DNA from 4 places in the Klebsiella scottii genome. Region 3 is predicted to be linked to each of the others. Evidence: predicted binding sites of a transcription regulator. Region 3 holds the regulator's gene; each other region holds the start of a gene.
The links. Region 3 encodes PurR, which represses purine synthesis genes. Its sites were predicted from a motif close to CANGCAAACGTTTGCNTG; they were not measured.
Positions count from the first base shown of each region.

Region 1: a site for PurR is predicted at 4,857-4,874, ahead of purM (phosphoribosylformylglycinamidine cyclo-ligase). Genes of this name have one in related genera too.
Region 2: a site for PurR is predicted at 2,441-2,458, ahead of cvpA (colicin V production protein). Genes of this name have one in related genera too.
Region 4: a site for PurR is predicted at 5,157-5,174, ahead of gcvT (glycine cleavage system aminomethyltransferase GcvT). Genes of this name have one in related genera too.

Region 1 is NZ_JARXNI010000020.1:128,195-136,313, forward strand. Features, by position in the region: gene ppx (exopolyphosphatase) at 1-775, opposite strand, end outside; gene ppk1 (polyphosphate kinase 1) at 779-2,839, opposite strand; gene purN (phosphoribosylglycinamide formyltransferase) at 3,125-3,766, opposite strand; gene purM (phosphoribosylformylglycinamidine cyclo-ligase) at 3,763-4,800, opposite strand; gene bglK (beta-glucoside kinase BglK) at 5,065-5,958, shown strand; gene QFI97_RS08410 (6-phospho-beta-glucosidase) at 5,969-7,399, shown strand; gene upp (uracil phosphoribosyltransferase) at 7,582-8,119, shown strand, end outside.
Region 2 is NZ_JARXNI010000020.1:247,621-255,739, reverse strand. Features, by position in the region: gene QFI97_RS09025 (UbiX family flavin prenyltransferase) at 1-204, opposite strand, end outside; gene purF (amidophosphoribosyltransferase) at 346-1,863, opposite strand; gene cvpA (colicin V production protein) at 1,897-2,385, opposite strand; gene dedD (cell division protein DedD) at 2,685-3,392, opposite strand; gene folC (bifunctional tetrahydrofolate synthase/dihydrofolate synthase) at 3,382-4,650, opposite strand; gene accD (acetyl-CoA carboxylase, carboxyltransferase subunit beta) at 4,782-5,696, opposite strand; gene QFI97_RS08995 (DedA family protein) at 5,898-6,557, opposite strand; gene truA (tRNA pseudouridine(38-40) synthase TruA) at 6,705-7,517, opposite strand; gene QFI97_RS08985 (aspartate-semialdehyde dehydrogenase) at 7,517-8,119, opposite strand, start outside.
Region 3 is NZ_JARXNI010000020.1:1,296,875-1,304,993, forward strand. Features, by position in the region: gene mdtK (MdtK family multidrug efflux MATE transporter) at 1-1,206, opposite strand, end outside; gene QFI97_RS13785 (riboflavin synthase subunit alpha) at 1,423-2,058, shown strand; gene cfa (cyclopropane fatty acyl phospholipid synthase) at 2,230-3,378, opposite strand; gene punC (purine nucleoside transporter PunC) at 3,677-4,861, opposite strand; gene punR (DNA-binding transcriptional activator PunR) at 4,974-5,885, shown strand; gene purR (HTH-type transcriptional repressor PurR) at 5,903-6,928, opposite strand; gene cydH (cytochrome bd-I oxidase subunit CydH) at 7,223-7,312, shown strand; gene QFI97_RS13815 (MFS transporter) at 7,476-8,119, shown strand, end outside.
Region 4 is NZ_JARXNI010000019.1:361,534-369,652, reverse strand. Features, by position in the region: gene QFI97_RS05540 (SDR family oxidoreductase) at 1-462, opposite strand, end outside; gene gcvP (aminomethyl-transferring glycine dehydrogenase) at 523-3,396, opposite strand; gene gcvH (glycine cleavage system protein GcvH) at 3,558-3,947, opposite strand; gene gcvT (glycine cleavage system aminomethyltransferase GcvT) at 3,971-5,065, opposite strand; gene ubiI (FAD-dependent 2-octaprenylphenol hydroxylase) at 5,490-6,692, opposite strand; gene ubiH (2-octaprenyl-6-methoxyphenyl hydroxylase) at 6,703-7,875, opposite strand; gene pepP (Xaa-Pro aminopeptidase) at 7,872-8,119, opposite strand, start outside.

The DNA of each region.
Region 1 (8,119 bases), 1.2 Mb from region 3:
TCAGCGAGTCGAAGTTTTTATATTTCAGCAGCTCAGCGACCAGCATTTCAAGGCGTTCAGGCGTGATAAAGCCGTCCTTCTCGCCCATAGCGATCAGCACTTCCTGAGCGGCCTTAATGGTCCCGGAAGCGCCCAGCGCTACGGTCCAGCCCTGGATGCGGAACTGCCATGCCAGCGTTTCCAGCTTTTGCACCGCCGACAGGCGCGCGCGCTGGAAATTCTCTTTGTTGATGATGCCGCCCGGGAAGTAAATCTGCGAGAAGCTGACGCAGCCCATTCTGCGGCTTTCGACCAGACGCGGTTCGAAATCCTCGCCGATGACCAGCTCGGTTGAGCCGCCGCCGATATCAATGACCAGCTTGCGGCCGCGCTCGGGCTGAGTATGTTCGACGCCCATAAAAATCAGGCGCGCCTCTTCATTACCGGAGATTATCTCTATCGGATAGGGGATAACCTGTTCCGCGCGCTTGAGAAACTCAGCCGCGTTTGTCGCCTGGCGTAGCGTATGCGTCCCGACGATGCAGACGCTGGCGGGCGCAAAGCCCTGCAGGCGTTCGGCAAACAGCGACAGGCAGCTAAGCCCGCGCGCAATCGCCTCTTCGCTGAGCACGGAGTTTTCATCCAGACCATCGGCCAGATGAACCCGCTGTTTAAGGCGACCGATGATCTGCATTGCCCCGTCGACGACACGGGCGATCACCATATGAAAACTGTTTGAACCAAGGTCGACCGCAGCAAACTCCTGGGGCCGAGGGGCTTTTTCGTTTATAGGCATAGGTTAATCGGGCTGTTCGAGTGATTTGAGATAGTCATAGATCGCCATCTGAGCGCGAACTTTACGGCGGTTGCCGCGCGGCACGTAGCTATTACTCAGTTCTTTATCAAGATAGCGTGCTTTCACCGTGTCGTTGAACAAGATGTCAAAAATATCCAGCACCCGCTGTTTCAGACGCGGGTCCAGCAGCGGCGCGGCGACTTCGATGCGGTAGTCAATATTGCGCGTCATCCAGTCAGCGGAAGAGAGCCAGACCTGCTTATCACCGCCGTTTTCAAAGACATAGACGCGGTCGTGCTCAAGGAAGCGGTCAACGATGCTGGTGACGCGAATATTGTCGCTAATCCCCTCAAGCCCTGGGATCAGGGAGCACATCCCGCGGATTAGCAGGTTAACGGGAACGCCGGAGCTTGAGGCCGCATAGAGGCGGTCAACCAGGCCCTTATCGACCAGGTTGTTCAGCTTAAGGGTGATCCCGGAGGGCTGGCCGTTCTGGGCGTTAGCAATTTCCCGATCGATCATCTCATACAGCAGGCGGCGCGAGTTCTGCGGCGAAACCAGCAGATAGTCAAAGCTAACCGGACGGTATGGGTTTTCGATAAAGTTGAACACGCGACGGACTTCATTGGTAATACGCGCATCCGCAGTGATCAGGGAGTAATCGGTATACAGACGCGCGGTTTTTTCGTTGAAGTTACCGGTACCGATATGGGCGTAGCGGACAACCTCGTCGCCCTCTTTACGTGAAATCAGGAACAGCTTGGCGTGGATCTTCAGCCCCGGGGCGGAAAAGATAACGTGCACGCCGGCTTCAGTCAGGCGTTTCGCCCAATGAATGTTGGCCTCTTCGTCAAAGCGCGCCTGCAGCTCGACCACCACGGTGACTTTTTTACCGTTGTGGGCGGCGTGAATCATGGAATCGATAATCCGCGAGTCTTTGGCGACGCGGTAAATATTGATTTTGATCGCCAGCACGCTGGGGTCGAAGGAGGCCTGACGCAGCAGTTCCAGCACGTGCTCAAAGGTGTGGTACGGGTAGTAGAGCAGCACGTCGCGTTCGCGAATAGCGTCGAACCCGTTGCGGAACTTATCAAACCAGGTGTGGCGCAGACGCGGCAGCGGTTTATTGACCAGGTTAGCTTTGCCGACGTTCGGGAAGCCGATAAAGTCTTTAAAGTTGTGGTAGCGGCCGCCCGGCAGCATTGAGTCATAGCGTGAAATCGAGAACATTGCCCGCAGCATTTCGACCATCGCGTCCGGCATATCGCGCTGGTAAACGAAGCGTACCGGTTCGGCGGTGAGACGCTGCTTCAGGCTGGAGGACATCAGCTCCATCAGGCTCGATTCCATCTCGTGCACCAGATCGTACTCGGCGTCGCGGGTCATCTTCATCGAATAGGCGTTCAGCGTATCGTAATCGAAGAAGCCTTTAAAAATATCATCCAGGCAGTAGCGCAGAATGTTATCAAGCAGGATCATCGGCTTACGGCGGCGCGGGGCTTCCGGCGGCAGGTTAACAAAGCGCGGAACCTTATCTGACGGAATTTCCAGCAGGGCGTAGTTAACGGTTTCGCCGCGAATGATTTCCACCGCCAGATAGGTGTAATCATCTTTCAAAAACTGGATCAGGTCCGTTTCGCGGTTAATCAAAATAGGGGTAATGTGCTGGCGCAGGTATTGTTTAAAGTAGTTGCGCAGCCAGGACTGCTGATTGACCGACAGCTGGCGTTCGTTGATCAGGAAGATCTGATTACGCGCCATCTCCAGCAGCAGCTCGTTATACAGGCTGTCAAACTCCTGGTCGGCCTTCAGGACCCGGGCCTGAATTTTACCTAACAGGTGGCGAGAATGGGCGGTACTGCCTTGCTCTTCACTGATGATGATGCGGCGCTTGAGTTCAGCGAAGCGCACTTTATAAAATTCATCGAGGTTGTTGGAGTAAATTCCCAAAAAGCGCATGCGCTCAATCAGTGGGTTGCTTTTATCCGCCGCTTCCTGAAGTACGCGTTCGTTAAAGGACAACCAGCTGAGTTCTTTCTCGATGTATAGCTTTTCCTGGCCCATTACAACTCACACTCCGGTTGATTGATGTTGCATTTTCATTATGGCGAGCTTTGCCATTGAATGTCCAACTATGTCAAAGAAGTATGACAGTTTTCTTTCAACGCGCTGCGAAGAAAAGGAGGTCGCTTTCCTTTGCTCATTCTGTGTGCAAAATGCGGTAATTCAGCCGATCGCTGTCGCGCGTCAGGCGCCAAAACGCGTCTGCGGCTGAAGGTCCTGGCGCAGATAAACAATGGCAGCAGGGACAAAAAAAACGCCTCTGACGGATGCGAGAGGCGTTATCGATTACTCTTCTGCCGCGTATCCTTGCGGCGGCAGAGGCGCATCGTCAAGCCAGGCCTGACCCCTCTCCATGCGCAGACGACCGTCGACAAACCAGCTGACGACGAGCGGGTAAATGGCGTGTTCCTGAGCCTGCACGCGGGCGGTAACGTCATCTTCGCTATCGCCGGCGAAAACCGGAACTTTGGCCTGCAGAATGACCGGCCCGCCGTCCAGCTCATCGGTGACGAAATGCACCGAGGTTCCGTGCTCCTCATCGCCGTTTTCCAGCACCTGGCGATGGGTATACAGCCCGGGATATTTAGGCAGCAGGGAGGGGTGGATATTCAGCAGACGCCCCTGATAGTGGGCGACAAACGCCGGGCTCAGAATCCGCATGTAGCCCGCCAGTACCACCAGATCCGGCGCGTAGGCGTCGATCTCGTGCATCAGCTCGCGATCGAACGCTTCGCGGTTGGCGAACTGGCTGGCGGTGAGCGCGTGGGTCGGGATACCGGCCTCACGCGCGCGTTCAAGGCCGAAGGCATCGGCCTTGTTGCTGAATACCGCTCGCAGGGTGCCGCCGATCTGTTTCCGCGCGCAGGCGTCAATAATTGCCTGCAGATTACTGCCGCTACCGGAAATCAGCACCACGATATTTTTCATTCAATGACCACACGCTGTTCGGAATCAGAGGCTTTGATATAGCCTATTTTCCACGCGTTTTCACCTTTTTCGTTCAGCAGAGCGATGGCGTTATCGGCGGCTTCTGGCGGCAGCGCGATAACCATCCCGACGCCGCAGTTGAAGGTCCGATACATTTCGTGGCTGCTGACGTTGCCGGCAGTTTGCAGCCATTTGAAGACTTCCGGCCACTGCCAGGAGGACTCGTCGATCACCGCCTGGGTGTTATCTGGCAGAACGCGCGGGATATTTTCCCAGAAGCCGCCGCCGGTCAGGTGCGCAATGGCGTGAACTTCGACGTTAGCGATCAGATCCAGCACCGATTTGACGTAGATGCGGGTCGGCGCCAGCAGATGGTCGGCCAATGACGCACCGTTCAGGTCGGTGGTTTGCGGGTCGACGCCGCTGACTTCAATAATTTTACGCACCAGCGAGTAGCCGTTGGAGTGCGGGCCGCTGGAGGCCAGAGCGACCAGCACGTCGCCGTCGGCAACTTTGCTGCCGTCGATAATTTCTGATTTTTCTACAACCCCGACGCAAAAGCCCGCGACGTCATAATCATCGCCGTGGTACATGCCGGGCATTTCTGCCGTTTCGCCGCCAACCAGCGCGCAGCCTGACTGCAGACAGCCTTCGGCGATCCCGCTGATGACGCTGGCTGCCGTGTCGACGTCCAGTTTGCCGGTGGCATAGTAGTCGAGGAAGAAGAGCGGCTCGGCGCCCTGAACCACCAGGTCGTTTACGCACATGGCAACCAGGTCGATACCGATAGTGTCGTGACGCTTGAGGTCCATTGCCAGACGCAGCTTGGTGCCGACGCCGTCAGTGCCGGAGACCAGTACCGGCTCGCGGTATTTCTGCGGCAATGCGCACAGTGCGCCGAATCCGCCCAGTCCACCCATCACTTCCGGGCGGCGGGTTTTCTTCACCACACCCTTAATACGGTCGACGAGAGCGTTGCCTGCATCAATATCTACGCCGGCATCTTTATAGCTGAGAGAGGTTTTATCGGTCACTGCGAAGTCTCCACACATTTGCGGTAGCAAGAAAAATCGGCGCAATTCTAACAGGGATAGCAAACGTTTGCGAGCCTGCTTTGCAGTCGGCGTTAATCGGCGGCGAGATGGACAAATTTGATACTGTTCACGAAAATGAAACCGGGTACATTCTTGTGCTTGCCTCTGTGCGCCAGAATGACCATCATGCCACTGAAACCGGTTTCTCTTTTTGTTTAAGCGAGCCGAACGACGGTACTGAGGGGATTCAGGAGGGGGGTAAGGATGGTAATTGCCGCATTTGATATTGGTGGCACGGCGCTAAAAATGGGCATTATAGCCAGCACCGGCGAGCTGCTGGAGAAGGGCAAGCAGCCGATTCGCGACAGCGACGGCGAGCAAATTTTGCAGGCCATGCTGGCGTGGATTGCCGCTCACCCGGAGTGTGAAGGGGTGGCGATCAGCGCGCCCGGCTACGTTAATCCGCACACCGGCTATATCGAAATGGGCGGCGCTATCCGCAGATTCGATAATTTTGCTATCAAAACCTGGCTTGAACAACGTACCCGACTTCCCGTCGCCATTGAAAACGACGCTAACTGCGTGCTGCTGGCCGAGCGCTGGCAGGGCAAAGCCGCCAATATAAGTGATTTTCTGGTTCTGACGATTGGCACCGGCATCGGCGGGGCTATCTTCTGTAATGACCGGCTGGTGCACGGCGCGAGCTTTCGCGCCGGAGAATTTGGCTATATGCAGACCCAGCGCCCGGGCACCCGTGACGTTCGTCGCTACTCAATGAATGAGAACTGTACCCTGCGCGTCTTGCGCCAGCGCTACGCCGCGCATTTCGGCAAAACGCTGGAAGAGGTGACCGGGGAAGAGATATTCGATCGTTACGACAGGGGCGATGCGACCTGTCATCGGCTGGTGGCCGAATTCTTTAACGGCCTTGGCACCGGCCTTTATAACCTCGTCAACGTGTTCGATCCGCAGACTATCCTCATCGGCGGCGGCATCGTGGAACGCCCGGGCTTTTTGCCGCTGCTGCGTGAACATCTGGCCTGGTTCGGCATTGCAGACTATATCGACACCGTCAGCCACGGCAACGACGCCGGGCTGATTGGCGCCGTTTACCATTTCAATCAGCAATTCCGGTCGCCGACTGGCGATCGCTCATAAGGAAGAGAACATGTCTGGATTTAAAGAAGGTTTTCTGTGGGGCGGCGCGGTCGCGGCGCATCAGCTGGAAGGGGGCTGGCAGGAGGGCGGCAAAGGCGCGAGCGTTGCCGACGTGATGACCGCTGGCGCCCACGGCGTGGCGCGTGAAATTACCGACGGCGTGCTGGCGGGTAAAAATTACCCGAACCATGAGGCGATTGATTTTTATCATCGCTATAAAGATGACATTCAGCTGTTTGCGGAAATGGGCTTCAAATGCTTTCGTACCTCTATTGCCTGGACGCGTATTTTCCCGCTGGGCGACGAGCTGGAGCCGAACGAAGCCGGGCTGCAGTTCTATGACGATCTGTTCGATGAGTGCCTGAAGCACGGAATTGAGCCGGTTATTACGCTCTCCCACTTTGAGATGCCTTACCACCTCGTTAGCGAATACGGCGGCTGGCGCAACCGTAAGCTGATTGATTTCTTCGTACGCTTTGCGCAGGTGGTATTTAATCGCTATCAGCATAAAGTGAAGTACTGGATGACCTTTAATGAGATCAATAACCAGGCAAACTTCCACGAAGACTTTGCGCCGTTCACCAACTCGGGGCTGAAGTTCCTGCCGGGTGAGGATCGCGAGCCGGTGATGTATCAGGCTGCGCACTATGAGCTGGTCGCCAGCGCGCTGGCGGTGAAAGTCGCGCGGGAGATTAACCCGGCGCTGCAGGTCGGCTGCATGATTGCGATGTGCCCGATTTATCCGCTCTCCTGCGTGCCTGATGACATGATGATGGCGATGAACGCCATGCACCGCCGCTACTGGTTCACCGATGTTCACGTGCGCGGTAAGTACCCTCAGCATCTGCTTAACTACTTTGCGCGCCGCGGTTTTGCGCTGGATATCACCGACGAAGATCGCGTGGCGTTGAGCGAAGGCTGCGTCGACTATATTGGCTTCAGCTACTATATGTCGTTCGCCACCAAGGCCACCGAGGATAATCCGCTGCTGGATTATGATGAGACGAAGAGCCTGGTCTCCAACCCATACGTGCAAAAATCGGACTGGGGCTGGCAGATTGACCCGGTTGGGCTGCGCTACTCGCTGAACTGGTTCTGGGATCACTATCAGCTGCCGCTGTTTATTGTCGAAAACGGCTTTGGCGCCATCGACGTGCGCGAAGCTGACGGTACGGTAGACGACCAGTACCGCATCGACTATCTCTCCGCCCATATCGCGGAAATGAAAAAAGCGGTCGTTGAGGACGGCGTTGACCTGATGGGCTACACCCCGTGGGGCTGTATCGATCTGGTCTCCGCCGGAACCGGCGAGATGAAAAAGCGTTACGGTTTTATCTACGTCGATAAAGATAACGAAGGCAACGGGACCCTGGCCCGCAGCCGCAAGAAATCTTTTGCCTGGTATCAGCAGGTTATCGGCAGCAACGGCGAAACGCTTTAAACCGGCCTGAAGCCCCGTGAAACCCCGCCTGCGCGGGGTTTTTTTATTTTGATTTATACTGGCTCAGGCAGCGCAAAGCATTTTGGTTGATCCCGGTCAAACATATCGGCTATGGCGCAAATGGGAAAAAGCGGTATAATCCCGCGATTTTTTTTGTGGCTGCCCCTCAGAGGAGAAAGAGAATGAAGATTGTGGAAGTGAAACACCCACTCGTCAAACACAAGCTGGGCCTGATGCGTGAGCACGACATCAGCACCAAACGCTTCCGTGAACTCGCCTCAGAGGTTGGTAGCTTACTAACTTATGAAGCCACCGCCGACCTGGAGACCGAAAGGGTCACCATCGAAGGCTGGAATGGCCCGGTCGAAGTTGAGCAGATCAAAGGTAAGAAAATCACCGTCGTACCTATTCTGCGCGCCGGCCTCGGCATGATGGAAGGCGTTCTGGAACACGTTCCGAGCGCGCGCATCAGCGTCGTTGGGATCTACCGTAATGAAGAAACCCTTGAGCCGGTGCCTTACTTCCAGAAGCTGGTATCCAATATCGACGAACGTATGGCGCTGGTGGTTGACCCGATGCTGGCAACCGGCGGTTCGATGATCGCCACTATCGACCTGCTGAAAAAAGCGGGCTGCTCCAGCATCAAGGTGCTGGTTCTGGTTGCCGCTCCGGAAGGGATTGCCGCGCTGGAGAAAGCGCACCCGGACGTCGAGATGTACA
Region 2 (8,119 bases), 1.0 Mb from region 3:
GATATCGCGGGCATCATGGACAACGTCAGCCAGCCCCTGAACTTCACGCAGCGAATAGTCGGTCTCAAGGGCCAGAGTCTGCCGCGCCGCCTGGCTCATGATCAGATGGGTTTCAACATCCGCGACATCGCGCAATACCTGGAGCAGCCGCACGCCGTAAACGGCACCGCTGGCGCCAGAAATTCCAATGATAAGTCGTTTCACGATGATTGCCCCTTCTGCTTAGTGTCGCAGACTTTGCCGGATTATAGCACCGGACGCAAGTTCGGTGGCCCGCTAACCGGGGCCCGAAAAACAAAAAGCCCGCAGTCTGACGACGGCGGGCTTTGACAACAAAGGCGTGGTTTAGCCTTCGTTATGCATCTCTAAGTTTTCCACTTCGTTCTGACGCTGCACCGCTTTAGCATCGTCGTTACGCAGGGAGTCGAGATAATCGAGGTACTGCTGATCGACGTCCTTAGTGACGTACACACCGTTAAATACCGAACATTCAAACTGCTGAATATCTGGATTCTCGGCCCGCACGGCGTCGATCAGATCGTTCAGATCCTGGAAGATTAGGCCGTCAGCGCCGATGATCTGCCGAATTTCGTCAACTTCACGACCGTGGGCAATCAGCTCGGTGGCCGTCGGCATATCGATGCCGTAGACGTTCGGGAAGCGAATCTCCGGCGCAGCGGAAGCCAGATAGACCTTCTTCGCGCCCGCTTCGCGCGCCATCTCGATAATCTGTTCCGAGGTCGTGCCGCGAACGATGGAGTCATCGACCAGCAGGACGTTTTTATCACGGAACTCGGCGCGGTTAGCGTTGAGCTTACGACGTACTGATTTACGACGCAGCTGCTGGCCCGGCATGATAAAAGTACGGCCGACATAGCGGTTTTTGACGAAGCCCTGACGATAAGGCTTGTCGAGAATACGGGCAATTTCCAGCGCGATATCGCAGGAGGTTTCCGGAATCGGGATGACCACGTCAATGTCCAGATCTTCCCATTCGCGGGCAATTTTCTCGCCCAGCTTAGTCCCCATATTCACGCGAGCGCTATAGACGGAGATCTTATCGATGAAGGAGTCCGGACGGGCAAAATAGACGTACTCAAACAGGCACGGGTTGCTGACCGGGTTCTCCGCACACTGGCGGGTAAACAGCTGGCCTTTTTCGGTGATGTACACCGCTTCTCCCGGCGCAACGTCGCGCAGGAACTCGAAGCCCAGAGTATCCAGCGCCACGCTTTCGGAGGCCACCATGTACTCGGTACGGCCGTCGCCAATATCACGCTTGCCCAGTACCAGCGGGCGAATACCGTTCGGATCGCGAAACGCAACCATACCGTGGCCGATAATCATCGCCACGCAGGCATAGGCGCCACGAATCTGCCGATTGGTCGCAGCAATTGCCGCAAAGATATTGTCGGCTTCCAGCGGATAATGGCGGAAGTTATCCAGCTCGCTGGCGAAAATATTGAGCAGAATTTCAGAATCGGAGGTGGTGTTGATGTGGCGGCGTTTTTCTTCAAACAGCTTTTTACGCAGCTCGTGAGCGTTGGTCAGGTTACCGTTATGCGCCAACGTAATGCCATACGGCGAGTTAACGTAGAAAGGCTGAGCCTCGGAGGCGCTGGAGCTGCCAGCCGTAGGGTAACGGACGTGGCCGATCCCCATGTTGCCCTGCATACGCTGCATGTGGCGAGCCTCAAAAATATCGCTCACCAGCCCGTTTGCCTTACGCAAGCGGAAGCAATTATTTGCATCAATGGTGATGATGCCTGCGGCATCCTGGCCACGATGCTGAAGCACCGTTAACGCGTCATAAATCGACTGGTTTACCGGCATAACACCGGCGATACCGACAATACCGCACATACGTCTTTTCCTCGTTCAGCTACATCCCAACGCTTATGCTTTGGGCAAGAAACTTGACGAGCTCTGCAGATAGTCAAAAAACCATCTGATAACGAAACTGAACTGCGGGATAAGCTCCGACTTTTGCCAGTCTTCGCTTTTCGCCATACCGGTAAAACTATCGAGAAAGAACAGGATCGCAGAGACAATCAGCACGCCACGAAGGGCGCCGAAGCAGATCCCTAACACCCTGTCGGTACCCGACAGGCCGGTTTTCTCTACCAGTGCGCTAATCACGTAGTTAACGATAGCGCCGACGATAAGCGTTGCGATAAACAGTATCGCGATAGCAATCCCATTGCGGACCATTTCGTCTTCAAAGCCCGTGAACCAGACAGCCAGGTAAGTGTAGTAATGACTGGCAACAAAGAAAGCACATCCCCAGGTTACCAGCGATAACGCTTCACGAACAAAGCCGCGGATCAGGCTTACCAGACAGGAAAAACCAATCACCGCAATAATGGCGTAATCAATCCAGACCATATACATCCTACGATTTTACGCCCTGTCGTCCGGTTCGGGGCGCATTCTAACAGAAAAAGAAAACGTTTGCGTAGGGATTTCCGTGCCCTACAGAAATAAAAATGGCGCTGAAAAAACATTCAACGCCATGCTACCTTTTGCCTCTGCAGGGCGCGTCAGGTAAGGGATTCAGCCCCCCGTTCACCGCCAGCGAGCCCGACGCCCGCTGACCTGTCCGACCTTAACTGCGCCAGGGCGATCGTCTCCCGACCCTGCATCAATATCGGCGTTCTCCAGCGCTATCAGGCTGAATAGCAAGGCTAGTTTGGACTGTATCCCATCACCACACCGCTCAGACCTGACAGCTGCTTCAGATCGCCAAGCTGGCCTTTCAGCTTATCTTTCGACGCATCAGGGCCAACCAAAATTCGGGTGATTTTCCCCTGCACCGGCGTCGAAGGCGACGTGTAAACCTTGAACCCGGAGGAGCGCAGCTTACCGACAATTTCATTTACCTTGTCCGCATTCTTCAACGCCCCCAGCTGCACCACGTAGGCTCTGCCGGTTGGCGCAGGAATTTCAGCAGGCTTCGGCGCCGGCGTCTGGGCGGCAGTCTGCTGCTGCTGCGGCGGCTGAGGCTTATCGACCGGCTTAGGCTGCGGCTGCGGTTGCGGCTTCGGCTGAACCTGAGGTTTTGGCTGCGGCTTGGGCGCGACAACCGGCTCCTGAACATCATCGAAGCTGTTACTGTTCACCGGGATGCGCGACGGATCCAGCGACGGCGCCGCCGCATTGCCGGCCCTCACCTCTTCTGCCGCCCCTTCCGGAGGCTGAGCAGGCAAGGCCTGAGTTGCCGCCGGTAGCATGTCAGGCTCATCGCGATCGCCCGGCTTCGGCACCAGCGGGATCGCCGCAAACTCATCCTGATAGTGTTTTTTCTGACCGTCAAGCAGCCCTGGAAGGATAATGACTCCCAGCGCCACCAGCACAATCGTCCCGACTAAACGGTTCTGAAACTTACTCGCCACCGATTCTCCCCGCGTCTATTTCTTCCATTACATGCGCCACCGTGTGGAATGAACCACACACCAGCACCGTATCTTCCGGTCCGGCATCGGCCATGGCCGCATGCCATGCCTGAGCGACGTCCGCGCAGGCTCGCCCTGTACGCAAATGCTCCAGCAGCTGTTCCGCCGTTGCCCCACGCGGCCCTTCCAGCGGCGCGCAGTACCAGCAATCGACTTCAGCCGTCAGGTTTGCCAGCGTACCGGCAATATCCTTATCATGCAGCATACCAATAACCGCCAGCACGCGCCCCGTTTTCGGCAGGCTTTTGAGACGTCCGGCCAGATAGGCCGCCGCATGTGGGTTATGGGCAACGTCGAGGATCACGCGCGGCGTTTCGCCAATTATCTGGAAACGCCCGGGTAGCATCGCCTGCTTAATGCCGTCGCGAATCGCCCGTTCGTTCACCGCCAGCCCGCTGGCGCGCAGCGCGGCCAGCGCCGTAGCCGCATTCGGCATTGGCACCTGAGGCAGCGGCAGCCCTGCCAGCGTCCCCTGCTCGTCGCTGAAATCCCACGCCTGCTCGCCGGTAACATAGCGCCAGTCAAGGTCACGACGGCGCAGCAGCGCGCCTTTTTCCGCCGCAACGTCGGCAATGGTATGAGGCATATCCGGCTCACCGACGATAGCCGGCTTGCCTGAGCGGAAAATACCGGCCTTTTCGCGGCCGATGCTTTCGCGATCCGGCCCCAGCCAGTCGGTATGATCGAGCGCAATGCTGGTCACCACCGCCACGTCGGCATCAACGATATTTGTCGCGTCAAGGCGACCGCCCAGCCCAACCTCAAGGATAACAACGTCCAGCTGCGCCTGCTTAAACAGCCACAGTGCGGAGAGCGTACCGAACTCAAAATAGCTCAGGGATATTTCGCCGCGCGCCGCTTCGATTTCAGCGAAAGAGGCGGTATGCGCCGATTCTGCCAGCTCCTCTCCCTGCACGCGTACGCGTTCGGTATAGCGCACCAGATGCGGTGAACTGTAGACGCCGACCCTATAGCCCGCCGCCATCAGCACCGACTCCAGCGTACGGCAGGTGGTCCCCTTACCGTTGGTGCCCGCCACCGTAAATACGAACGGCGCAGGTTTCACTACCGCCATCCGCCCGGCAACCTCGTTCACGCGCGTCAGCCCGAGATCGATAGTTTTGCTGTGCAGATGCTCCAGATAAGAAAGCCACGTAGCCAGGGGCGACGTGGCCTGAGGAATAGGTTCTTTTTCCATGATGTCCGCAAGAGTTAACGGTAAATACGCTCATCTGTCAGCACGCCGCGATGCGGCCAGGTCAGGATGATGTCGCGTAGTTATTTGAATATAAAAAAAGGGCAGCACCGTCAGGCCTGCCCTCTGCACTATCAGGCCTCTGGTTCCTGATCCGGTACCGGCGGCACCGCGTCGCCTTCATGAGAAACCTCCGGGCATGGCGCCGGGAGATTCATCAGCTTCGCCAGAATACTGGCCAGCTTCAGGCGCATTTCAGGGCGACGTACGATCATGTCGATCGCCCCTTTTTCAATCAGGAACTCGCTGCGCTGGAATCCTGGCGGCAGCTTTTCGCGTACGGTTTGCTCGATAACGCGAGGGCCGGCAAAGCCGATCAGCGCTTTCGGTTCCGCGATGTTCAGATCGCCGAGCATCGCAAAGCTCGCCGATACGCCGCCCATCGTCGGGTCGGTCAGCACGGAGATATACGGTAAACCGCGCTCCTGCATTTTCGCCAGCGCGGCTGACGTTTTCGCCATCTGCATCAGCGACATCAGCGCTTCCTGCATGCGCGCGCCGCCGGACGCTGAGAAGCAAACCAGCGGGCAGTTGTCTTCCAACGCCTGCTCAACGGCACGTACGAAGCGCGCGCCCACCACCGAGCCCATCGAACCGCCCATAAAGGCGAATTCAAAAGCAACGGCGACAACCGGCATGTCGTACAGCGTGCCCTTCATAACCACCAGCGCATCTTTCTCACCGGTCTCTTTTTGAGCCGACGCCAGGCGGTCTTTGTATTTTTTCGAATCGCGGAACTTCAGCACATCTTTCGGCTCGAGCTCGCTTCCCAGCTCCACAAGGGAACCTTCGTCCAACAGGCTATGCAGGCGATTACGCGCCGACATACGCATATGGTGATCGCACTTAGGGCAAACCTCCAGGTTGCGCTCCAGCTCTGCGCGGTACAGTACCTGACCGCAGCTGTCGCACTTGGTCCATACACCCTCAGGAATGCTTGCCTTGCGGGTGGGAGTTATATTGCTTTTAATTCGTTCAATCCAGCTCATTGATAACCTTTCTGCCTGAACCTGGTCGATGCCAGTTTTGTCGTAAGGGGCGCATAATGCCATTTTTGACCCTTACAGACCATGAATGTTGCACATTAAATCATAACATCCCGTCACATGGGATAAAAAAGTGGTCGTACCGCTCACACTTCAATCTGCGGGCGGAGGCGCTCCCCCCCGCAGAAGATTACGCTACAGAGGCTATTTCGACTGCTTCGCCGCCGCGCGCTTGTGGCGAATGATTTCAATCACCCCCGGCAGCACGGACAGGAGAATAATCGCGACAATCAGCAGCTTCAGGTTTTCCTGGACGATCGGCAAATCGCCAAACAGGTAGCCTGCATAGGTGAACAGCAGCACCCACAGCAATGCGCCAACCACGTTATAGGCCGCAAAATGACGATAGGACATGTGGCCCATTCCCGCCACAAATGGCGCAAAGGTTCTGACAATCGGCACGAAGCGAGCGAGGATAATGGTTTTGCCGCCGTGACGCTCGTAGAACGAGTGGGTCTTGTCCAGATAGCTGCGGCGGAAGATTTTAGAATCAGGATTACTGAAGAGCTTTTCACCGAACAGCCGCCCGATGGTGTAGTTCAGGGCATCGCCGACAATCGCCGCGATAACCATCAGCACCACCATCAGATGCACGTTCAGATCGTTAGTCGGCAGCGCTGACAGCGCGCCGGCAACAAACAGCAGCGAATCTCCCGGCAGGAACGGTGTGACCACCAGACCCGTTTCGCAAAACAAAATCAAAAACAGAATGGCATAAACCCAGATACCGTACTCGGCAACCAGTTCGGCCAGGTGTACATCTATATGCAGGATGAAATCAATTAAAAAGCGAATCAGGTCCATACCGTTTGAGTCCTTAATAGCAATACGTAAAATCCTTCACGGCGTATCCAGGCGGCCGAACGGTAGCTCCCGGGCCACCTCAAGAGGCAAGCCCGGGGAAACCAGCGCGGCCGGCAGCGCGGCAGCCTGAAGGATGAGGCGTATACGTCAGTCCGCCAGAAACAGCGGGCCCATCGGCATCACCGGCAGATCGAAATGGGCCGGATAGTCGACCGACACCAGATACAATCCTTCGGCTTTTGCCGTCGCGGCGGCTAGCTTCCTGTCTTTTGCCGCCAGAAGTTCTGCAATCCAGCTCTCTGGCTGGTTACCGGCCCCCACTTCCATCAGGCTGCCGACAATGTTCCTTACCATATGATGTACAAAGGCGTTTGCTTTGATATCGACCACCACATATGCGCCATAACGGGTGACGCTAATGTGCTTAATGTTGCGCCAGGGCGTACGCGACTGGCACTGCAGCGCGCGGAACGAGGTAAAATCATTCTCGCCCAGCAGGCACTGCGCCGCACGCTGCATCCGTTCGGCATCCAGAGGCTGGTGATAATGAGTCACCCCCTGGCTTAACACCGCCGGGCGCAGCCGATGATTATAGATAACGTAGCGGTAGCGGCGCGCCGTTGCGCTGAAGCGCGCGTGGAACTCTTCCGGCACATGTTTAACCCACCGCACGGCAATGTCACCAGGCAGATTCGCATTCACGCCCAGCGTCCAGGCCGCGTCTTTACGCAGCGCACGCGTTTCAAAATGCACCACCTGTCCGGTGCCATGAACGCCGGCGTCGGTGCGGCCCGCGCAGAAGACGTTAATCGGTTCATTCGCCACCTGCGAGAGCGCCTTTTCCAGCTTCTCCTGCACGCTACGCACTTCGTTCTGCCGCTGCCAGCCGTAATATTTACTGCCGTCGTACTCGATGCCCAGCGCGATTTTACAGACCGGCTGCTGCTCCATCTCAGACATCAGTAAAAATACTCCTGCACCAGCCTCTCAGCGGTTTTCACCGCCATCAGCGCGCCGCCGAAGCGGACGTTGTCGGCAACGGACCAGAACTGAATCTGCTCCGGCATCCCGTAATCGTTACGCACGCAGCCGACGGAGAGTTGGCTGGTGCCGGAAGCGTCGCCAACCTGAGTCGGAAACTCGCTCGCTTCGGACAGCTCGATATCTTCGCCGCGTACGAAGGCATCGCGCGCCTCTTCTGCGGCCAGCGGACGCATGGCTTCGAAATTAACCACCTGCGCATGGCCGTAGAATACCGGCGACTGGACCACGCTTGCGGAGATCATCAGCCCTTCATCCTGGAGGATCTTCCGTACTTCGTCGACGATACGCCGCTCTTCCAGCACGCTGCCTTCACGATCGGGCAGAATGGGCAGCATGTTGAACGCCAGCTGACGACCAAAGTAATCATCTTCATCAATCGGCATGCCGTTGAGCAGCTTAGCGCTCTGCCCCGCCAGCGCGCTGACGGCTTTTTTACCTTGGGCGGAGACGGAGAGCAGGCTGGTGACCTGAATACGCGACAGGCCGCCTTCATCAATCAGCGGCTTCAGCGCGGCCAG
Region 3 (8,119 bases):
GCTCGGCAGCCCCAGAACCCAGTAGGCGGTGAAGGTAATAAAGAAGATTGATCGCGTATCTTTATAGCCGCGCAGGATCCCGCTGCCAATGACCTGGACGGAGTCAGAAATCTGATATATCGCCGCCAGCAGCATCAGCTGGGAAGCCAGCACCACTACTTCCGGGTTGTCGTTATAGAGGAGCGCGATTTGTTTACGCATCAGGATGGTGAAAATCGCGGTGATCGCGGCCATACAGACGCCAACGCCGACGCCGGTTCTGGCGGAGGTTTGCGCATCCAGGGTTGAGCCCTGACCGAGGCGAAAACCGACGCGAATAGTCACCGCCGCCGCCAGCGATAGCGGTAAAACGAACATCAGCGAGCTGAAGTTAAGCGCAATCTGATGGCCGGCGACATCGACAATGCCCAGCGGAGACACCAGCAGCGCAACCACCGCAAACAGGGTCACTTCGAAAAACAGCGCCAGCGCGATCGGCAGCCCAAGCTGAACCAGACGCTTGAGGACGGCGAAATCCGGCTTGCTGAACCCCTCGGCGCCCCGAATATCACGCATTGAGCGCGACCGGCGAACCCAGGAGATCATGCTGAAAAACATCACCCAGTAAACGGAAGCCGTTGCCACGCCGCAGCCAACGCCGCCCAGTTCCGGCATCCCGAAATGGCCGTAGATAAAGATGTAGTTTACCGGGATGTTCACCAGCAGGCCGATGAAGCCCATAACCATCCCCGGCTTGGTTTTCGCCAGGCCTTCGCACTGGTTACGCGCAACCTGGAAGAAGAGGTAGCCTGGAGCCCCCCACAGCAGCGCGCGCAGGTAGCCGACGGCTTTATCCGCCAGCGACGGGTCAATATTATGCATTGAGCTGATGATATAGCCGGCGTTCCACAGCACCACCATCACCAGCACGGAGACGAACCCCGCCAGCCAAAAACCCTGGCGCACCTGGTGCGCGATGCGCTCACGGCGCCCGGAGCCGTTGAGCTGAGCGACGACCGGGGTTAACGCCAGCAGCAGGCCGTGACCAAAGAGGATCGCCGGCAGCCAGATGGAGGTTCCGATAGCAACTGCCGCCATATCGGTGGCGCTATAGCCGCCCGCCATGACGGTATCGACGAAGCCCATTGACGTCTGGGCCACCTGCGCAAGGATGACGGGAATAGCCAGTGCTAACAACTGACGCGCTTCAATGAAGTACTTCTGCACCTGTACACCTTTATATTGTTGTTATTTTGAGACTAAAAAAGCCGCCGTAAATGGCAGCGAGAAGAAAAAACAGAGGGATTAGCCAGTCTATTGTAGCGAGGATTAGCCATTAAGCCAGTGAAAAAATGGTAGGGCACGATGCGTGCTGGCAACCTTATTTACCACCTGTTATTGTTCCCGATTAATATATTGTGAGCATTTCTACAGGAGCAAAGCATGTTTACTGGCATTGTGCAGGGGACCGCTAGAGTGGTGTCCATCGATGAGAAGCCCAACTTTCGTACCCACGTGGTGGAACTGCCTGAGCACATGCTCGACGGACTTGAAACCGGCGCGTCGGTTGCGCACAACGGCTGCTGTCTGACGGTAACCGAGATTGACGGCGCGCGCATCAGTTTTGACCTGATGAAAGAAACCCTGCGTATCACTAACCTCGGCGCCGTGCGTCAAGGTGACGTGGTGAACGTCGAGCGCGCGGCGAAGTTCAGTGACGAAATCGGCGGCCATCTGATGTCCGGCCATATTATGACCACCGCGGAGGTGGTTAAGATCCTGACCTCGGAAAATAACCGCCAGATCTGGTTCAAGGTCCAGGATCCGACGCTGATGAAGTACATTCTGTATAAAGGCTTTATCGGCGTTGATGGCATCAGCCTGACGGTTGGCGAAGTCACGCCGACGCGCTTCTGCGTGCACCTGATCCCGGAAACGCTGCAGCGCACCACCCTGGGCGTGAAAAAGCTGGGTGACCGGGTGAATATCGAAATTGATCCGCAGACGCAGGCGGTGGTCGATACCGTTGAGCGCGTGCTGGCGGCGAAAGAGGCCGTGCAAAAGGCGACGGAAGAGTAATAGTCCCGGGTCGTCTGCTATGCGTTCTTTCTGCCGGATTCAGCGGGGTGCCAGGCCCCGCTGCGGGCGTTTTCCGCGCCTAACGTGCAGCATCGCGGAAATAAAGACAGGATGGGGCAAAAAAAAGCCTGCCGGTGCAGCCACCGGCAGGCGTGATAGGTGGATGCAGGCTTAGCGCGCAACGCGAAGGCCGTTCTCAACGCCGCGAGAAAACACCACCTGCCACAGCTGAATATCGCGCGCGCGGAAGGCGCCGGCGCAGGCGTTCAGATAATAGCTGAACATGCGCTTGAAACGCTCGGTATAGTTATCGGCAATATCCGGCCAGCTGGCGAGGAACCGCTCGTACCAGGCCATCAGCGTGGTATCGTAATCGGCGCCTATATTGTGCCAGTCTTCCATAACGAAATGCGTTTCGCTGGCTTGCGCAATATGGCGTACCGACGGCAGGCAGCCGTTAGGGAAGATATATTTATTGATCCACGGATCGACGCTCAGGTCCGTTTTGTTTGAACCGATGGTGTGCAGTAAAAAACGACCGTCCGCTTTCATATTTCGGTCGACTACATCGAAATAGGTTGCGTAGTTTTTCGGCCCCACGTGCTCAAACATACCGACGGAAACTATCCGGTCAAAACTATCATGTAAGTCGCGATAGTCCTGCAGCAGGATAGTGACGTCTAATCCTTCACACCGCTGCTGGGCCATTTTTTGCTGTTCGGCAGAAATGGTCACGCCAACCACGCTAACGTGATAATTTTTTGCCATGTAATAGGCCAGACCGCCCCAGCCGCAGCCAATATCCAGCACCCGCATCCCGGGCTCAAGCTGCAGCTTACGGCAAATAAGATCTAATTTAGCCTGCTGGGCCTCTTCCAGAGATTGCGCCTCTTTCCAGTAAGCACAGGAATATTGCATATAGGGATCGAGCATCCGACTAAAAAGATCGTTGCCAAGATCGTAGTGCTCTTTGCCGACTATCCAGGAACGTTTTTTACTTTGCAGATTGAACAGGCGAGCGGCAGCAATACGCAGCGTGTCTTTGATATGGCGGGGAAGCTGGTTTTCCAGCCCGGCGCGCAGCACCTTGTGGAAGAAAATATCCAGACGCTCGCAGTCCCACCAGCCGTCCATATAGCTTTCACCTAACCCCAGAGACCCTTCCTGTAGTACGCGCTTAAAAAAGAGGGGGTTTTTTATCCGTAGATCGGCGGGAGCGGGGCCATTAATTTCAATACCCGCACGACCGAGTAACTCAGCTGTAATTCGGTACCAGTCATCATTTGGTACACTTACTTCTTCTATACACGATGAACTCATAGCTTCTCCATCACGCCCAAGTGATCAGAACCTTAAAACAGCGTAGACGCTTTTTTTGGCATTGTGAGAAATCTCACGGAAAAATCCGTGAAGCTGCTATCCGACGTAGAACAGAGGAAGGGAGATAACCCTTGCCGAAAGGCCTTCCATGGTTAAACGGGAGGCATCCTGCCCCCGTTAATATCGATAAACTTTCTATTTATGTGATACGGGATCCAGTATAGGCCCCTATTTTAAGGCTTTCAATAAAAAGATATTAGCAGGCTAATTACTGGACCGTAACATCACTGAAACCCTTTTATGCGTGTGACGACTCGGTGCTCAGACGGGTTGTATGCAGCTGCATGACATACCCCAGCCCGGCCAGCGCGATGGAGGCCAGCATCACGCTGGTTGTGGTGAGCAGCGGGGTGGCAATCAGCGTCGACACCAGCAGGCTGGTCAGGAAGCACAGTCCGAGCTGCAGGGTATTCTGCAGCGCGGCGGCGCGACCCGTGGCCTGAGGGAATGGCCGCAGGGCCTGAGCGACGACAATCGGGTAAATCCCGCCGTTAACGATAGCCATCACGCAGAACGGTGCCATCAGCGCCACGATGGAGACATCCTGCTGCAGTCCCACCAGCCAGGTGGCGGCAACGCTGATAGCAAAAATGACCAGCAGCCACGGCAGCAGCTGCTGCCCCTGCCATTTCTGCAGCGCCGCCCGGCAGCCGTATCCGCCGATTAAAAAGGCGATAGTCTGCGGCACGTAGCTCAGGCCGATTGCGGTTGGCCCGTAGCCCATGTCATGCAGAATAAACGGCGAGCCGGTCAGCCAGGCGAAAAAGCTGGCGGAGCAGGCGGCGTAAATCAGCACGTTGCCGCTATATTCGCGTGAGCGCAGCAGCGCCAGGAAGGTCAGTTTTTTCTGCGTACCGCTCTCGGGCTTGCTCACCGGCTTGAGGCGTAACGCGGGCAGCATCAGCAGCAGGGCGATGACCAACAGGGTCGCGAAGATAGCCTGCCAGTCGAAATGGGCGAGCAGCCAGCTGCCGAGCAGCGGTGCCAGGGCCGGCGATAGACCTACCAGCGGCATAATGGTGGCGAAGATGCGGTTAGTACGTTGGGCTGGATAATAGTCGGTGACCATCGCCTGCCAGGTTACCGCCGCCGCGCAGACGCCGATGGCCTGCACAAATCGCAGCGCCAGCATCAGGGTCGCGTTCTGCACCCACAGCATGCCAAGGCAGCCGACGGCGAAGATCGCCAGGCCGCTGAGCAGCACCGGCTTGCGCCCGTAGCGATCGGAGACCGGGCCCCAGAACAGCTGACCAATGGCGAAACCGGCGAGAAACACGCTGAGGCTGGCGCTGACAGAAGCCGCCGAAGTGTTGAGATCCTGTTGGATCGCCGAAAACGCCGGCAGATACATATCGGTTGCCAGGAAGCCGAGCACGCTGAGGCCCGCCAGCCAAACCAAAAATCCTTTCCCAGGTTGTTGCATAAAGTTCTCTTTCTTCTGATGCAGGTAAGATGCCGCTGAGTGTAGGGAGTGCATTCTGGCTTGTGAAACGCTAATATTTGTTACATGCGTTCAAAAAATTTGCAGGCAGAATATGTGGTCCGAATACTCTCTTGAAGTGGTTGATGCGGTTGCGCGCAACGGCAGCTTCAGCGCGGCGGCTCAGGAGCTGCATCGTGTACCCTCGGCGGTCAGCTACACCGTGCGTCAGCTCGAAGAATGGCTGGCCGTTCCGCTCTTTGAGCGACGCCACCGGGACGTTGAGCTCACGCCGGCCGGCGTGTGGTTTTTACAGGAAGGGCGTTCTGTTATCAAAAAAATGCAGATCACCCGCCGTCAGTGCCAGCAGATCGCCAACGGCTGGCGCGGGCAGCTCTCGATCGCGGTTGACGATATCGTTAAGCCGGCGCGGATGCGGCAGATGATTGTCGATTTTTATCGTCACTTTCCGGACGTCGAGCTGATTGTCTTTCAGGAGGTGTTTAACGGCGTCTGGGATGCGCTGGCCGACGGCCGCGTGGAGCTGGCCATCGGCGCGACCCGCTCGATTCCGGTCGGCGGACGCTACGCCTTTCGTGATATGGGCATGCTGAGCTGGCACTGCGTGGTGGCCAGCCACCATCCGCTGGCGAAAATGAGCGGCCCGCTGAGCGATGACACGTTGCGCAACTGGCCGTCGCTGGTCAGGGAGGATACGTCGCGTTCGTTGCCCAAGCGCACGACGTGGCTGCTGGATAACCAGAAGAGAGTGGTGGTGCCGGACTGGGACGCCTCGGCCACCTGCCTGTCGGCCGGACTCTGCATCGGCATGGTGCCGTCGCACTTTGCCCGCCCGCGGATCGATAGCGGCGAGTGGACGGCGCTGGAGCTGGAAAATCCGTTCCCGGACGCCGCGTGCTGCCTGACCTGGCAGCAGAGCGATATCTCACCGGCTCTCTCCTGGCTGCTGGACTATCTTGGCGACAGCGAAACGTTAAATCGGGAGTGGCTGCGGGCGCCGGAATAGCCGGCGCCACGGCAGGATTAGCGGCGGTAGTCGACGAACGGGCCGTCGATCACCGAGCGACGCTCGACCAGTCGCGGGTGAACTTCGATAGACTGCGACTCTTCGCGCTTATTGACGATACGGTCCATCAGCATATTGAATGCGGCTTCGCCGAGTGAATCCTTCGGCTGATGGATGGTGGTCAGCGCCGGGCTGAAGTAGCGGGCGTTGCGCACGTTGTCATAGCCAATGAGCGAAATATCCTGCGGGACGCGCAGGCCCATTTCGTCGGCGGCGCAGATGGCTCCCATTGCCATGATATCGCCGCCGCAGAATATGGCGGTCGGGCGATGCGGCTGGCTGAGGATCTGCTGCATGGCGCGGTAGCCGGATTCCGGCTCGAAGTCGCCCTGAACAACCCAGCTTTCCGGGACGCTAATCTGCGCTTCTTCCATCGCTTTCATAAAACCGGCCAGGCGTCCGGCGCCGGTATTGCGCTCCAGCGGGCCCGGGATCACGCCGATTTCACGGTGGCCGCGCTCAACGAGGTAGCGACCGGCCATATAGCCGCCTTCAAAGGCGTTATCGATCACCGAATCGGTAAAATCAGCCTTGGACTCACCCCAGTCCATGACGACCATCGGGATGTTGCGGTACTCTTCCAGCATGGACAGCACCGACTGCGGATATTCGGAACACATCACCAGCAGGCCGTCGACGCGCTTTTGCGCCATCATCGACAGGTAGGCCTGCTGCTTTTCCGGATCGTTCCAGGCGTTGCCCAGAATCAAGGTGTAGCCCTTCTGGAAGCAGCTCTTCTCAACGGACTCGATAATCTCGGCGAAATAGGCCGCTTCGCTGCTGGTAGCCAGCAGACCGATCGATTTAGTGTGATTAACCTTCAGGCTGCGCGCCACCGCACTCGGAGAGTAGTGCAGCTCTTTGATGGCAGCCCATACCGCGTTGCGGGTCTCTTCAGCCACAAAACGGGTTTTGTTAATTACATGTGAAACTGTTGTAGTGGAAACGTTTGCGCGCTTCGCTACATCTTTAATTGTTGCCATTACTTCTCTCTCCAGACCTTGACCTGATCGTCTGATTATCGATACGGAAACGTTTGCCTATACACACCCTGAGCACAATGTTCAACATTGCATCACGTCGGGAAACGACACAGAACGACAGGAAGGGGTCAATGGCCGATACGCTTTCAAATTAGCGTGGGATTTTGTCCGATCTTGCGGCAAAGGGGAAGAGTAAAAATGTGCATCACCCTAAATCTCAGAAGATTTTTGTGCAATATTGTGCAAAAATGAGCAGGCTCACTTTTCTTGTGGGGATAATCAGGGGGAAAATTGATGGATACAGATTTAAAGTTTTCGCTGACCACGACGATTATTGTACTGGGTCTGATCGTGGCCGCAGGGCTGACCGCCGTACTGCACTAATTTTTTCGGGGGAGAGGCTCCTTTCCCCCCGTTCCCGCGCATTATTATCAAATTCGCAAAAATCTTTTGCCATTTCGTTTACTTTTGTTTTTCTGTGATTGATGTCATGCTTTTGACTTCTGATGAGATACCGTCGCTGAGGACGGTTTGCTGGAGTCATTGAATGAAAATCAACTTTCCCCTGTTAGCGCTGGCCGTTGGGGCGTTTGGTATCGGTACGACCGAATTTTCCCCGATGGGATTACTGCCGGTTATCGCTAAAGGCGTGGATGTGTCTATTCCCGCCGCGGGGATGCTGATCAGCGCCTATGCTATCGGCGTGATGGTCGGAGCACCGCTGATGACGCTGCTGCTGTCGCATCGCGCGCGCCGCAGTGCGCTGATTTTCCTGATGGCTATTTTCACCCTTGGCAACGTCCTCTCGTCAATGGCGCCGGATTACACCACGCTGCTGCTTTCGCGCATTATCACCAGCCTGAACCACGGCGCCTTCTTCGGCCTCGGCTCGGTGGTGGCCGCGAGCGTGGTCCCTAAACACAAGCAGGCCAGCGCGGTGGCAACTATGTTTATGGGGCTGACCATCGCCAACATTGGCGGCGTCCCGGCGGCGACCTGGCTGGGTGAAACCATCGGCTGGCGCATGTCCTTTCTTGCCACGGCGGGTCTTGGCCTGGTGGCGATGATCGGCCTGTGGTTCTCGTTGCCAAAAGGCAGCGCAGGGCAGCGGCCGAACGTGAAGGAGGAGCTGTCGGTTTTGATGCGGCCGCAGGTGCTCTCCGCGCTGCTGACCACCGTGCTCGGAGCCGG
Region 4 (8,119 bases), on a different contig from region 3:
AACGTATTCCCCCGGTGAGCCCAGACGCGCCGCCGCCGAAGAGACGTTGACGATGGCCCCGCCCTTGCCGCCGTGACGGTGCGACATCCGCTTCACCGCCTCGCGACAGCAGAGGAAATAGCCGGTGACGTTGGTGCTCAGCACCCGATTAATCCGCTCGGCGGTCAGGTCTTCAACAGAGCTCTGCGTAAACAGAATGCCGGCATTATTCACCAGCGCGCCCAGGGGTTCGCCAAGGCGGTCGATGCCGGCAAACATCGCCACCACCTGCGCTTCGTCGCTGATATCCGCGCGCAGCGCGATAGCCTTGCCGCCCTGGGCAATAATCTCATTCACCACTTCCGTCGCCGCGCTCACGTTGTGATGATAATTCACCGCCACGGTATAGCCTTCCTGCGCCAGCAGCAGCGCCGTCGCCCTGCCAATTCCGCGGCTCGCGCCGCTAATCAGTGCTACCGTCATCGCATTCTCCCAAAAAATAAAGGCGCCGCAGCGCCTTTAAAAGATAGTCTAATCAGCTAATTACTGATATTCGCTCAGCGGAACGCAGGAGCAGAACAGGTTACGATCGCCGTAAACATCGTCCAGACGCTTCACCGTCGGCCAGTATTTGTTCGCCAGGCCTGCCGGGAACACCGCCAGCTCGCGGGTGTACGGATGACCCCATTCGGCAACCAGCTCGCCCTGGGTGTGCGGGGCGTTAACCAGCGGGTTATCCGCCAGCGGCCACTCGCCCGCTTTCACGCGGTCGATCTCGCCGCGAATCGCCAGCATCGCCTCGATAAAACGGTCCAGCTCAACTTTGCTTTCCGATTCGGTCGGCTCAACCATCAGCGTACCGGCCACCGGGAAGGACATCGTCGGCGCATGGAAACCAAAGTCGATCAGACGCTTGGCAATATCCAGCTCGCTGATGCCGGTCTCTTCCTTCAGCGGACGAATATCCAGAATACATTCGTGCGCCACGCGGCCGTCGCGGCCGGTATAGAGCACCGGGAAAGCCTCTTTCAGGCGCGTCGCAATGTAGTTAGCGTTGAGGATCGCCACCTGGCTGGCCTGCTTCAGCCCTTCCGCGCCCATCATGCGGATATACATCCAGCTGATAGGTAAAATAGAAGCGCTGCCGAACGGTGCCGCGGAAACCGCGCCCTGACGGGTCAGCATGCCTTCAATTTGCACCACGCTGTGGCCCGGCACGAACGGCGCCAGATGCGCCTTCACGCCGATTGGGCCCATGCCCGGGCCGCCGCCGCCGTGCGGGATGCAGAAGGTTTTATGCAGGTTGAGGTGCGACACGTCCGCGCCGATAAAGCCCGGAGAGGTGATCCCCACCTGAGCGTTCATGTTCGCGCCGTCGAGGTAAACCTGGCCGCCGAAGCGGTGCACAATCTCGCACACTTCGCGGATGGTCTCTTCATACACGCCATGCGTTGACGGGTAGGTCACCATGATGCAGGAGAGATTTTCCCCCGCCTGCTCCGCCTTGAGGCGCAGATCCGCGAGATCGATGTTGCCGTTTTTATCACAGGCTACCACCACTACCTGCATCCCTGCCATCTGCGCGGATGCCGGGTTGGTGCCGTGCGCCGAGCTTGGGATCAGGCAGATATCGCGATGGCCTTCATTGCGGCTTTCGTGGTAGTGGCGAATCGCCAGCAGGCCCGCATATTCCCCCTGCGCGCCGGAGTTCGGCTGCATGCAGACGGCGTCATAGCCGGTCAGCTTCACCAGCCAGTCGGAGAGCTGGGCGATCATCTGATGGTAGCCTTCCGCCTGTTCCGCCGGGCAGAACGGGTGCAGCTCGGCAAACTCAGGCCAGGTGATCGGGATCATTTCCGCCGCGGCGTTAAGCTTCATGGTGCAGGATCCCAGTGGGATCATCGCCTGATTCAGCGCCAGATCTTTACGCTCCAGCGAGTGCATGTAGCGCATCATCTCGGTTTCGCTGTGGTAGCGATTAAATACCGGGTGGGTCAGGATCGCATCGTCGCGCAGCATGCTGGCAGGGATCGAACGGCTGTCGAGCGCCACGTCTTTGTCCAGCGCATCGATATCCAGCCCGTGCGCGTCGCCAAGGATCGCGCGGAACAGGTTCAGCACATCCTGGCGGGTGGTCGCTTCATCAAGGGTGATGCCGACCGCGTTGTGAATGTCGCTGCGCAGGTTAATTTCCAGCGCCTCGGCGCGCGCCAGCACCGCCGCTTTGTCGGCAACGTCGACGCACAGGGTGTCAAAGTAGTGCGCGTGGCGCAGCTTGAGCCCTTTCTTCTGCAGGCCATCGGCCAGAATATCCGTCAGGCGATGGATGCGGCTGGCGATACGCTTCAGGCCAGCGGGTCCGTGGAAGACCGCATACAGGCTGGCGATGTTGGCCAGCAGCACCTGGGAAGTACAAATATTGGAGTTCGCTTTCTCGCGGCGGATATGCTGCTCGCGGGTCTGCATCGCCATGCGCAGCGCGGTGTTGCCGGCGGCATCTTTCGATACGCCGATAATACGGCCAGGCATGGAGCGTTTGAATTCATCTTTTGCTGCAAAGAAGGCCGCGTGCGGGCCGCCGTAGCCCATCGGCACGCCGAAACGCTGGGCGGAGCCGAAGACGATATCGGCCCCCTGCTTGCCCGGCGCGGTCAGCAGCACCAGCGCCATAAAGTCGGCGGCGACGCTCACCACGACCTTGCGCGCTTTAAGCTCGGCAATCAGGCCTGAGTAATCGTGCACTTCGCCGGTAGTACCGACCTGCTGCAGCAGCACGCCGAAAACGTCCTGATGATCGAGCGCTTTTTCCGCGTCATCGACGATAACATCAAAGCCGAAGGTTTCCGCGCGAGTGCGCACTACGTCCAGCGTTTGCGGATGCACGTCGGCAGCCACGAAGAAGCGGTTCGCGTTCTTCAGCTTGCTGACGCGCTTCGCCATCGCCATCGCTTCTGCGCCGGCGGTTGCTTCATCCAGCAGCGAGGCGGAGGCGATATCCAGCCCGGTCAGATCGAGCGTGACCTGCTGGAAGTTCAGCAGCGATTCCAGGCGGCCCTGCGACACTTCCGGCTGATAAGGGGTATACGCGGTATACCAACCCGGGTTTTCCAGCATATTGCGCTGAATAACCGGCGGCAGCTGCACGGCGGTGTAGCCCATGCCGATGTAAGACTTAAAGCGCTTGTTACGCCCGGCGATCGCCTTCAGTTCCGCGAGAGCGGCGAATTCCGTCGTCGCATCGCCGACCTGAGGCGGCGTTGCCAGCTGAATATCCTGCGGCACAATCTGGCCAATCAGGGCGTTAAGCGAATCGGCGCCAACGGTTTTCAGCATCTCCTGCTGTTGCTGAGCATCCGGACCGATGTGACGTTCAATAAAGGCGCCGCGGTTTTCAAGCTGACCTAAAGTCTGAGTCATGAGCGATGGTTCCTGAAACGTGCAGTGAATCGTAATTGTCTGACTGGTTTGCCCGGTGGAGCACTAATGCTCGCCGGGCTTTAATACGCAAAATCATTCACGCGGCGGGCAGCGACACCCCTGGTGCTGACAAAAGCCTGCGGCGTGAAGGATGGAGGTACTTACTCGTCTTCTAACAGCGCGGCGTAGGCCGTCGCGTCCAGCAGCGCCGCGACCTGAGCTTCATCGCTGGCTTTGATTTTGAAAATCCAGCCAGCGGCGTACGGTTCGCTGTTAATCAGCTCCGGGGAGTCGTTCAGCTCTTCGTTCACCGCAAGGATCTCGCCGCTAATCGGGGCATAAATATCCGAGGCCGCTTTTACCGATTCCGCAACGGCGCAGTCATCGCCGGCGTCAACGGCCGTCCCGACTTCCGGCAGATCGACGAAAACCATATCGCCAAGCAGCTCCTGCGCGTGCTCGGTGATGCCAACGGTGTAGGTGCCGTCGGCTTCTTTGCGCAGCCATTCGTGTTCTTTACTGTATTTCAGTTCTGCTGGTACGTTGCTCATCAATTCATCTCCAAAAGGGGGAATCACGCAACGGCTTTGCCGTTACGAACAAAAACGGGTTTAGTCACTTTTACCGGCATTTCGCGGTTGCGGATCTGTACGACGGCCGTTTCACCGATGCCTGCCGGTACGCGTGCCAGTGCAATACTGTAGCCCAGCGTAGGGGAGAACGTCCCGCTGGTGATAATACCCTCTTGCTGATTACCGTCAGCGTCGGTAAAGCGCACCGGCAGACCGCCGCGCAGCACGCCCTTCTCGGTCATCACCAGGCCAACCAGCTGCTCGGTGCCTTTTTCACGCTGCAGCTCCAGCGCCTCACGACCAATAAAGTTGCGATCGGCAGGTTCCCAGGCAATGGTCCAGCCCATATTTGCCGCCAGCGGGGAGACGCCTTCGTCCATCTCCTGGCCGTACAAATTCATCCCGGCTTCCAGACGCAGCGTATCGCGAGCGCCGAGGCCGCAAGGCTTCACGCCCGCGTCCAGCAGGCTGCGCCAGAAATCTGCGGCCTGCTCTTTCGGCAGCGCAATCTCATAGCCCGCCTCGCCGGTATAGCCGGTGGTGGCGATAAATAACTCCCCCGCCTGCACGCCAAAGAACGGCTTCATGCCTGCGACGGCCTGGCGCTGCTGCTCGTTAAACAGGGTGGCGGCTTTCTCTTTCGCCTGCGGCCCCTGAACGGCGATCAGCGCCAGATCGTCGCGCACGGTTATCTCCAGGCCATAAGGTTCAGCCTGCTCGCCGATCCAGGCGAGGTCTTTTTCGCGGGTCGCGGAGTTAACCACAAGGCGGAAATAGTCTTCCGTCAGGAAATAGACAATCAGGTCATCGATAACGCCCGCCGAAGCGGTCAGCATTCCGCTGTATAGCGCTTTGCCCGGGACGGTGAGCTTCGCCACATCGTTAGCCAGCAGATAGCGCAGGAACTCGCGAACCCGGCTACCGTGGAAGTCGACGATGGTCATGTGCGAGACGTCGAACATGCCGGCATCGCGGCGCACCGCGTGGTGCTCATCAATCTGGGAACCATAGTGCAGCGGCATCATCCAGCCGTGGAAGTCCACCATGCGAGCGCCGCACAGCGTGTGTTGTTCATACAACGGAGTCTGTTGAGCCATCTTTTCCTCGTCGAATAAAACGGAACCAGCTACTTTTTTTGGCGGCGATTTCGCCCCGCGAAATCCGGCATCGACGCCCTTCGCTGGCGCCGACGCAAACGTTACCTTTGGCCTGAACTTACCACCGAAACCGGCGTTAAACCATAAGGTAAATCAGGACATCACATTAGCTTATGACCAAATCTCGCCGAAAACTCTACAGAATTATTGACTGGCAAAAAGCGATTTATGCCACATAAAATTAACATAACAAAAGAACTAAGCAGGTGATGATGATATTTTATGCGAATAAACGGGCCTGATTTCTTTCACAAAAAAAGAGAGACATTAATAAAACTAATGCGAAAAAACGGGTGAGATTAGATTATTTCAAATGAGAGGGGGAAACCCGGCGCGAGGGCCGGGAGAGAGAAGTGTGACGCGCTTAACGTAACCAGGCCGGAAGGTCGTTTAGCCCCATCGCCTGGCGGATCAGCTGCGGCTTCACGCCCGGCAGCGTATCGGCCAGCTTGAGACCGATATCGCGCAGCAGCTTCTTCGCCGGATGGCTGCCGGCAAACATTTCGCGAAAGCCCTGCATCCCCGCCAGCATCAGCGCGGCGCTGTGCTTGCGGCTGCGCTCATAGCGACGTAGATACAGATGCTGGCCAATATCCTTGCCCTGGGCATGCAGGCGCCGGATCTCATCGATAAGCTCTGCGGCATCCATAAAGCCCAGGTTCACCCCTTGCCCGGCCAGCGGGTGGATGGTGTGAGCGGCATCGCCAACCAGCGCCAGCCGATGGGCGGCAAACTGGCGCGCATAGCGGCCGGTGAGCGGGAACACTTCGCGCTCGCTCTCAAGCTGGCACAGGCCAAGGCGGTTATCGAAGGCAATACTCAGCGCCTGATTAAACGCCGCCTCATCCGCCTGCTGCATCTGCTCCGCTTCCTGCGGCGATAGCGACCAGACGATAGAGCACAGGTGCGGATCGCTGAGCGGCAGGAAGGCGAGGATACCGTCGCCGTGGAAGGCCTGGCGCGCAATAGCCTGATGCGGATCTGCGGTGCGGATAGTGGCCACCAGCGCGTGATGGCGATAGTCCCAGAAGGTCAGCGGAATATCGGCTTTGTTGCGCAACCAGGAGTTGGCGCCGTCGGCGCCGACCACCAGCCGGGCGGTCAGCATGCTGCCGTCCTGCAGGCTGAGAAACGCTTCGTTCTCACCCCATGCGACCTGCTGCAGCTGCGCCGGGGCCAGCAGCGTGACGTCAGAACAGCGCTGCGCCTTTTGCCACAGCGCGTGGTGAACGACCGCATTTTCAATAATGTGCCCGAGATGGCTGAAGCCCAGGCTCTGGTCATCAAAGCTGATGCGGCCAAAGCTGTCTTTATCCCACACTTCCATACCGTGATAGCAGCTGGCGCGCCGGGCGATAATTGTTGGCCAGACGTCAAGCTTGCTCAGGAGCTTCTCGCTGGCGGCGTTAATCGCTGAGACCCGCAGCGCTGGCCGCGCATCGGCGCTCAACGGCTGTGGTTCAGCCTGCTCAAGTACGGCTACGCGCAGCCCGCTGCCCTGCAATCCGCAGGCCACCGCCAGCCCCACCATGCCACCGCCCACAATGGCCACATCAACACTTTGCACGTTCAACTCCTTAACGGGGGACCCAACCGAGGGTACGCTGCGCCAGCGCATCGCGCGCCGGAGTAAATAATTCCATCGCCATCAGGCCGACGTTGCGCCCCGCTACCAGCGGCGCCCAGCGGTTGGCAAACAGATGAACCAGGCCATCGGTCACGCCGATAGTGGCGGACTTATCATCCGCTCGCCGCGCCTGATACTGGTCAAGCAAAGCATAATCGCCGGGATCGCGGCCGCTGGCCTGGGCCACAGTTTCAGCCAGGCTCATCACATCCCGCAGGCCAAGGTTAAACCCCTGCCCGGCAATGGGATGCAGCGTCTGCGCCGCGTTGCCGACCAGCGCCAGGCGATGGGAAACCACGCGGGTGGCAGTGGTTAGCGCCAGCGGATAAACGCTGCGCGCCCCGGCGTGGGTAATACGCCCCAGCCGCCAGCCAAACGCCTGCTGCAGCTCGTGGCAAAAACGTTCATCAGACCAGCTCAGGACGTCGTCATACCGTGACTGAGGATGGCACCACACCAGCGAGCAGCGGCCCTGCGACATCGGCAGCATCGCCAGGGGACCGTGCTCGGTAAACCGCTCAAAGGCGCGCCCCTCGTGGGGCAAAGCGGTGCTAACGTTGGCAATAATCGCCAGCTGTTGATAGGGCTGCTGCTGCCAGCTGATACCGCAGCGGGCGCCGATCGTCGAGCGCGATCCGTCCGCCGCCACCAGCAGCCTGCCGTCGATCGTTTCGCCGCTGTCCAGCGTGATGCTGACGCCCTCCTCCCATCGGCTGACGTTTTCTACTTTTGCCGGACAGTGCAAAGTAATACCCGGCGCATCGCGCAGTTGCGCAAACAGGCGCTGGCCGATGTCGTGCAGCTCGACGACCTGGCCCAACGCCGCCAGGCCATAGTCCTGCGCGTCCAGAGTGACGAACCCCGCGTGGCCGCGGTCGCTGACGTGCACGCGCTGAATCGGCGTCGCGCAGTCGGCGATCTCCTGCCAGATACCGACGCGCGCCAGCTGCTGGCAGGTGCCTGCCGCCAGCGCAATCGCCCTGGCGTCAAATCCAGGATGCTGCGAGGAGTCCGGCGCCGCCGCTTCCACCAGATGAACCGGCAGCGCGCCGTCGGTCAACCGGGAGATAGCCAGGGCCAGGGTCGCGCCGGTCATTCCGCCGCCAACGATCAGCACGCTCATGATCGCTGTGCCGCGGCCATCAGCGCTTCAATGTCGTCCGCGCTTTTCACCACTCCGGCGGTCAGATTTTCATTGCCGTCAGCGGTTATCACAATATCGTCTTCGATGCGGATACCGATACCGCGATACTGCGGCGGCACGTCGGCGTCCGTCGCAATATACAGCCCCGGCTCAACGGTCAGCACCATGCCCGGTTCGAGAACCCGCGAGCGGTCGACATCGTAGTTTCCGACATCATGCACGT